Regions from separate parts of the Leifsonia sp. NPDC014704 genome, predicted to be linked through region 2. Evidence: predicted binding sites of a transcription regulator. Region 2 holds the regulator's gene; the other holds the start of a gene.
What was found. The regulator HspR, encoded in region 2, represses chaperone genes until heat shock. The targets are predictions, from matches to a motif close to AAGTTGAGTCNNNNNGACTCAACTT.
Positions count from the first base shown of each region.

Region 1: a site for HspR is predicted at 1,398-1,422, ahead of ACF1AJ_RS07590 (ATP-dependent Clp protease ATP-binding subunit). Genes of this name have one in related genera too.

Region 1 is NZ_JBIBYW010000001.1:1,553,586-1,556,983, reverse strand. It holds gene ACF1AJ_RS07600 (Lrp/AsnC family transcriptional regulator) at 1-455, shown strand, start outside; gene ACF1AJ_RS07595 (aldo/keto reductase) at 512-1,330, shown strand; gene ACF1AJ_RS07590 (ATP-dependent Clp protease ATP-binding subunit) at 1,441-3,398, shown strand, end outside.
Region 2 is NZ_JBIBYW010000002.1:893,385-896,782, forward strand. It holds gene ACF1AJ_RS15785 (nucleotide exchange factor GrpE) at 1-548, shown strand, start outside; gene ACF1AJ_RS15790 (DnaJ C-terminal domain-containing protein) at 681-1,691, shown strand; gene ACF1AJ_RS15795 (heat shock protein transcriptional repressor HspR) at 1,694-2,107, shown strand; gene ACF1AJ_RS15800 (cysteine hydrolase family protein) at 2,184-2,921, opposite strand; gene tdh (L-threonine 3-dehydrogenase) at 3,042-3,398, shown strand, end outside.

The DNA of each region.
Region 1 (3,398 bases), on a different contig from region 2:
TGGACGAACTTGATCGGGCGATCCTGCGCGAACTGCAGTCGGATGCACGGAAGAGCAATCGCGACGTCGCCGCGGCCGTCGGCGTCTCGCCGAGCACCGCGCTGGAACGGACGCGGGCGCTCCGTCGGAAGGGCATCATCCGCGGAGCAGTGCTCGACGTCGACCTCGCCTCCATCGGCCGGCCGGTGCAGGCGCTCATCGCTGTGCGCATCCGCCCGCCGTCCCGGCCGGTCATCGAGGGGTTCCGCGACTGGGTGGCGTCCCTGCCGGAGACCCTCGGCGTCTTCGTCACGAGCGGCAACGAGGACTTCATCGTCCACGTCGCCGTCGCCGACAACGAGAGCCTGTACGCCTTCGTGATCGACCGACTGACGCAGCGGCGGGAGATCGCCGACGTGCGCACCAGTGTCGTCTACGAGCACCTGCGCAACGGGAGCCCGGAGCCGGTGGACTGATCCCGCGCGCGGGCTACGATGTGCGGCACCGCATCCTTCCGAGAGAGGAACCACGCATGCCCGCACTCACCGATACCTTCACGCTGTCGAACGGCGTCACCATCCCGAAGATCGGGTTCGGCACCTGGCAGATCCCGGACGGCTCCGAGACCTACGACTCGGTCCGCACCGCTCTCGACGCGGGCTACCGGCACATCGACACGGCGCGCGCCTACGGCAACGAGGCCAGCGTCGGCCGTGCCGTCCGCGACAGCGGTATCCCCCGCGAGGAGATCTTCATCACCACCAAGTGCCCCGCCGAGGTGAAGGATGCGGAGGGAGCACGCCACGCCTTCGACCGGTCGACCGCGCTGCTGGACCTCGGGCCGATCGACCTCTACCTCATCCACGCGCCGTGGCCCTGGAACGCCATCGGCAGCGACCACCGGGCCGGGAACATCGAGGTGTGGAAGGTCTTCGAGGAGCTGTACGAGCAGGGCCGCACCCGCTCGATCGGCGTCAGCAACTTCGAGGTCGCCGACCTCGAGTCGCTGATCGACGCGACCGAGGTGGTGCCGCACGCGAACCAGATCCGCTGGTTCGTCGGGAACACTCAGCCCGAGACGACCGCGTACAGCACGGAACACGACATCCTCGTCGAGGGGTACTCGCCGCTCGCGACCGGGCGCCTGCTCGACAACGGCGACATCAAGGAGATCGCCGACAAGTACGGCAAGTCAGTCGCCCAGGTGAGCATCCGCTACCTGCTGCAGAAGGACATCCTGCCGCTGCCGAAGTCGACGACGCCCGAGCGCATCCGCGAGAACGCCGACGTCGACTTCGAGCTGTCTGCGGAGGATGTGGCCGCGCTCGACGCCCTCGATTCGGGTGAGTGACGCGTCGGGGTGCCTACGGGCATGACCAAATCGGGCACACGGGAATAAGGCCATCCCTCCTGCGTTGGACTTGAGTGCACAAGGCTCAACTTTCAGAAACAGGAGAACACGTGCCTGAGAACTTCACTCCCGACGGTGACGGCGCCAACTCGTTCGACGAGTTCCTCGCCCGGTACCTCGCGGGTGAGCGTGCGCGCAACGCACGCTCCATCGACATCAGCCGCTTCCTCAGCCGGCGCACCCAGGAGATCCTGGCGGAGGCCGGACGGTTCGCGCTTCAGCACGGCCACAGCGAGCTCGACGCGCTGCACGTGCTGCGCGTGATGGCCGAGCAGGAGCCGGCCGCCGACGCCATGCGCCGCATCGGCGTCGACCCCTCCCGTGTCGCCGAAGCCGCCGAGTCGCGCCTGCCCGCCCCGGGCGACATGATCCAGGCGGACGGCGCATCCATCACCGGGCCGCTCCAGCGCGCCCTCTTCCACGCGTACCAGGTGGCTCAGGCCTCCGGCTCGACCTACATCGACCCCGAGCACGTCTTCTTCGCGCTCGTGATCGGGCGGGACGCCCCGGCCGGCCGCGTGCTGCAGGCCGCCGGCGTCACGCCGGAGGCCCTCACCGAGGCGATGCGTCAGAGCACCACCGTCGGCGCCGGTCAGCCCGGCGACCCGGACGCTGCGCAGGACGACTCGCAGACCCCGATGCTCGACCAGTTCGGCACCGACCTGACGGCGCTCGCCCGCGACGGCAAGCTCGACCCGGTGATCGGACGCCTGGACGAGATCGAGCAGACCGTCGAGATCCTCTCCCGCCGCACCAAGAACAACCCGGTGCTGGTCGGTGAGGCCGGCGTCGGCAAGACCGCGATCGTCGAGGGCCTCGCCCGCGCGATCGTCTCCGGCGACGTGCCCGAGCAGCTGCAGGACAAGAAGGTCGTCTCCCTCGACCTCGCCGGAATGGTCGCAGGGACCCGGTACCGCGGCGACTTCGAAGAGCGGCTCACCAAGCTCATGGACGAGATCAGCGACGGCAAGGATGAGCTGATCGTGTTCATCGACGAGCTGCACACCGTGGTTGGCGCCGGAGGGTCCGGCGAGTCCGGCGGGATGGACGCGGGCAACATCCTGAAGCCCCGCCTGGCCCGCGGCGACCTGCACCTGGTCGGCGCGACGACGCTCAAGGAGTACCGCCGCATCGAGAAGGACCCGGCACTCGAGCGCCGCTTCCAGCCGGTGACCGTCGGCGAGCCGTCGGTGGAGGACGCGGTCCTCATCCTCGACGGCCTCCGTGGCGCGTACGAGGAGCACCACGGTGTGACCTACACGGCCGACGCGATCCGCGCCGCCGTCGAGCTCTCCGACCGGTATATCTCCGACCGCTTCCTGCCCGACAAGGCGATCGATCTGATCGACCAGGCCGGAGCGCGTCTGCGCCTGTCGCTGGGCAAGCGCGTCGACACCTCCGCTCTGATGGAGCGCCTGGCCACGCTGGAGTCCGAGAAGAACTCCGCCGTCGCGGCCGAGCACTACGAGGAGGCGTCGCGTCTGCGTGACGAGATCGAGGCCGTGCAGCGTTCGCTGGACGAGCTCGGTTCCGCCCCGCGGGTCGAGGCCGTCGTCGGCGAGCCCGAGATCGCGGCCATCGTGTCCCGGTCGACCGGCATCCCGGTGTCGCGCATCGGCGAGGCCGACCGCGAGCGCCTCGCGCGCCTCGAGTCGGAGCTGCACCAGCGCGTGATCGGTCAGGACGACGCGGTCGTCGCGGTCGCGAAGGCCGTCCGCCGCAACCGCACCGGCCTCGGTGACGAGCGCCGCCCGGTCGGCAGCTTCCTCTTCCTCGGCCCGACGGGTGTGGGCAAGACGGAGCTGGCCAAGTCGCTCGCATCGTCGCTGTTCGGCGACGAGAAGGCGATGCTGCGCTTCGACATGAGCGAGTTCGGCGAGCGCCACACGGTCGCGCGACTGGTCGGCGCCCCTCCCGGGTACGTCGGCTACGACGAGGCCGGTCAGCTGACCGAGCGCGTGCGCCGCAACCCGTACTCGGTGGTGCTGTTCGACGAGATCGAGAAGGC
Region 2 (3,398 bases):
GCTCCGACGCCGGCGAGCACGACCTCGCGCACGAGGAGCTCGTCGACGTCGGACCGGCCGAGAGCCAGGAGGAGGGCCCCATCCTGAGCGATGACGACCTCGACATCCTCTCCGGCCAGACGACCGCCGAGCAGCTCGCGGCCGAGCGCCTCGCCGACCTCCAGCGGGTGACCGCGGAGTACGCGAACTACCGCAAGCGCACCGAGGCGAACCGCGAGATCGAGCGCGAGCGCGCGGTCGGCGACGCGGTGAAGGGGCTCATCCCCGTGCTCGACGACCTCGAGCGCGCGGAGAAGCACGGCGACCTGGGGGAGGGCAGCGCCTTCTTCACCATCGCCGCGAAGCTCCGGACCGCGGTCGAGCGCCTCGGCCTCACCCCCTACGGCGAGAAGGGCGAGCCCTTCGACCCGCAGATCCACGAGGCGATCTTCCAGCAGCCCACCCCCGGCGTGACGGCCGACACCGTCGCCGAGGTGGTCGAGACCGGCTACCGGCTGGGCTCCACCACCGTCCGGGTGGCGAAGGTCGTCGTCGCGGTGCCGGCCTGACCCGGCGACACGGCGCACGGCATGGCGGAGCGGCGGGGAACGGTTCCCGCCGCTCCGCTCGGCCCGTGCGCGCTCGATCTTTCATGCAGACTTCATCCACGAACACCGACAACGACTTGAGAGGAGGCGCCCGTGGCTAGCCAAGACTGGTTCGACAAGGACTTCTACAAGGTCCTTGGCGTCTCCAAGGACGTCAGCGAGGCGGACCTCAAGAAGACCTACCGCAAGCTCGCCCGCAAGTACCATCCCGACTCCAACCCCGGCGATGCCGCCGCGGAGGCGAAGTTCAAGGAGATCAGCGAGGCCTACTCGGTGCTCAGCGATCCGGAGGAGCGCAAGGAGTACGACCAGATCCGCGCCATGGGGACCGGTGCCCGGTTCACGGCGCCGGGGTCCGGCGCCCAGGGCGGCTTCGACGACGTCTTCGGCGGGATGTTCGGCCAGGGCGGCGCGGGCGGTCAGCGCCAGTATTTTCCAGGAGGAGGGGGGTTCCAGCAGGGCGGCGGCGACTTCGACGACGTCTTCGGCGGGCTCTTCGGCAACGGCCGGTTCGGCACGACGACCGGCGGATTCCGCGGCTACGGCGGCCCGACGCGCGGCCGCGACGTGACCGCACACACCACCATCGACTTCGTGACCGCGACGCGCGGCGAGACCATCACGCTGCAGGCGTCCGACGGCAAGCCCATCAAGGTCAAGATCCCCGCCGGTGTGGCCGACGGCCAGAAGATCAAGCTCCGAGGCAAGGGACAGCCCAGCCCCGACGGCGGGGAGGCGGGGGACATCGTGCTCACCGTCTCGGTGCGCAAGCACCCCGTCTTCGAGCGCGACGGCCTGAACCTCCGCGTCAACGTCCCGGTCACCTTCGCTGAGGCCGCGCTCGGCGCGACCATCGAGGTGCCGACGCTCGGCGGCGAGCCCGTCAAGCTGCGTGTGGCGCCGGGCACCCCGAGCGGCCGCGTGCTGCGCGTCAAGGGGCGCGGCGTCGAGACCAGCAAGGGCACCGGCGACCTGCTCGCCGTGGTCCAGGTCGCCGTCCCGTCGCACCTGTCCGCCGACGCCAAGGAGGCGCTCGAGGCGTTCGCCGCGAAGCTCCCCGACGAGAACCCGCGCGACGACATCCTGGCCAAGGCCCGGAGCTGACGATGGACGAGCACAGCCAGGTCTTCGTGATCTCGATCGCGGCGGAGCTCGCGGGCATGCACCCGCAGACGCTCCGCCAGTACGACCGGCTCGGACTCGTCAGCCCCAGCCGGACGGCCGGCAAGTCGCGCCGCTACTCCATGCGCGACATCGAGAAGCTGCAGGAGATCGCCCGCCTCGGCTCGGAGGGCGTCAGCCTGGAGGGCATCCGCCGCATCCTCGAACTGGAGGACCAGGTGGGGGAGCTCCGCGGCCGCGTCCGGGAGCTGGAGAGCGCCCTCGCGGACGAACTCCTGAACCGCCCCGGCCGCCGCGTCTTCGCGGCCGGCTCCGAGGGCGAGGTCGTCTCGATGCGCGCCGGGACCCGCGTGCGCCGCAGCAACCAGCTCGTCGTCTGGCGCCCCCTCGAGCGCTGACCTCTTCCGTCGAAGTGCACGTCGTGGCTGCTAAATCCCCGAAATAGCCGCCACAACGTGCACTTCGGTGCCGGGGTCAGAGCGAGGAGACGCCCTGGCCTACGTAGAGGGTGTTCTGGATGTTGTGCGCCTCGGTCGCGGCGATGTCGTCGTCGATCCCGGCCCGCACCTCGCGCATGAGCTTGTGCAGTTCGGCGTGCTTCTCCGGGAGCCGTGCGTGGCCGGTGCTGTCCCACAGGTTCGACACCGGCAGCGTGTCACCGGCCTCGACCGCGAGCGTCCACTCCTCCGTTGTGGCGACGGCGGCGAACTCCGACTGCATCGTCACCAGCACGCTGCGGTGGAGGGCGTCCGCCGAGATGGCGCCGGCCTCGTTGACGAGGTCGAGCGTGCCCGTGGCATCCGACAGGAACTCGACGGTGAACCCGAGCTCGGACGCATCCCGAGCCGTCCCCGCGCAGCAGTGCTGCGTCATGTAACCGGCGATGGTGACCGTGTCGACAGCGTTCGCACGCAGCCAGCTCTCAAGATCGGTGCCGGGGAACGCGGAGACGCTCCCCTTGGTCACCACGTGCGCGGACGTGCGGTCGATGATCGTCTCGTGCAGCGCGGCGCCGTCCGAGCCGCGCGCGAAGACCGGCGACCCTTCGTCCTCGATGTGCTGCACGACGACGACCGGCACCCCGTGGTCGTCGGCCGCGTCCCACGCGACCTCGATGTTGGGGATGGATGTCATCAGATCCGGGTAGCAGATCTTCAAATTGCCGGTGACGTACTCGTTCTGCAGGTCGATCACGATCAGCGCGCGCTTCATGGCTGAACTCTAACCCTCGCCGTCCCACGGCTGGTCTAGGCTTTTGCTCGGCCGCCCGCGCCCACAAGGCGCACCGGCGGCCGAGCGATGAAGCACACCGACTCCCACGAGGAAGCGACGATGAGAGCCCTGTTCAAGAGCGAGGCCGGACCCGGCCTCGAACTGGTGGATGTCCCCGAGCCCGAGATGGGTCCGGAGGATGTCCGGATCCGCGTTCTGCGCACCGGCATCTGCGGCACCGACCTGCACATCCAGCGCTGGGACGACTGGGCGGCGTCGGCCGTGAAGGCCCCGCTCATCCCCGGCCACGAGTTCTTCGGCGAGGTCGTCGAGGTCGGACCGCTGGTCCGCGATGTGGAGGTCGGCGACCTGGTGTCCGGCGAAGGGCACATCGTCTGTGGCACCTGCCGCAACTGCCGAGCCGGCCGCCGTCAGATGTGCATCCGCACCCAGGGTGTCGGAGTGCAGCGCGACGGC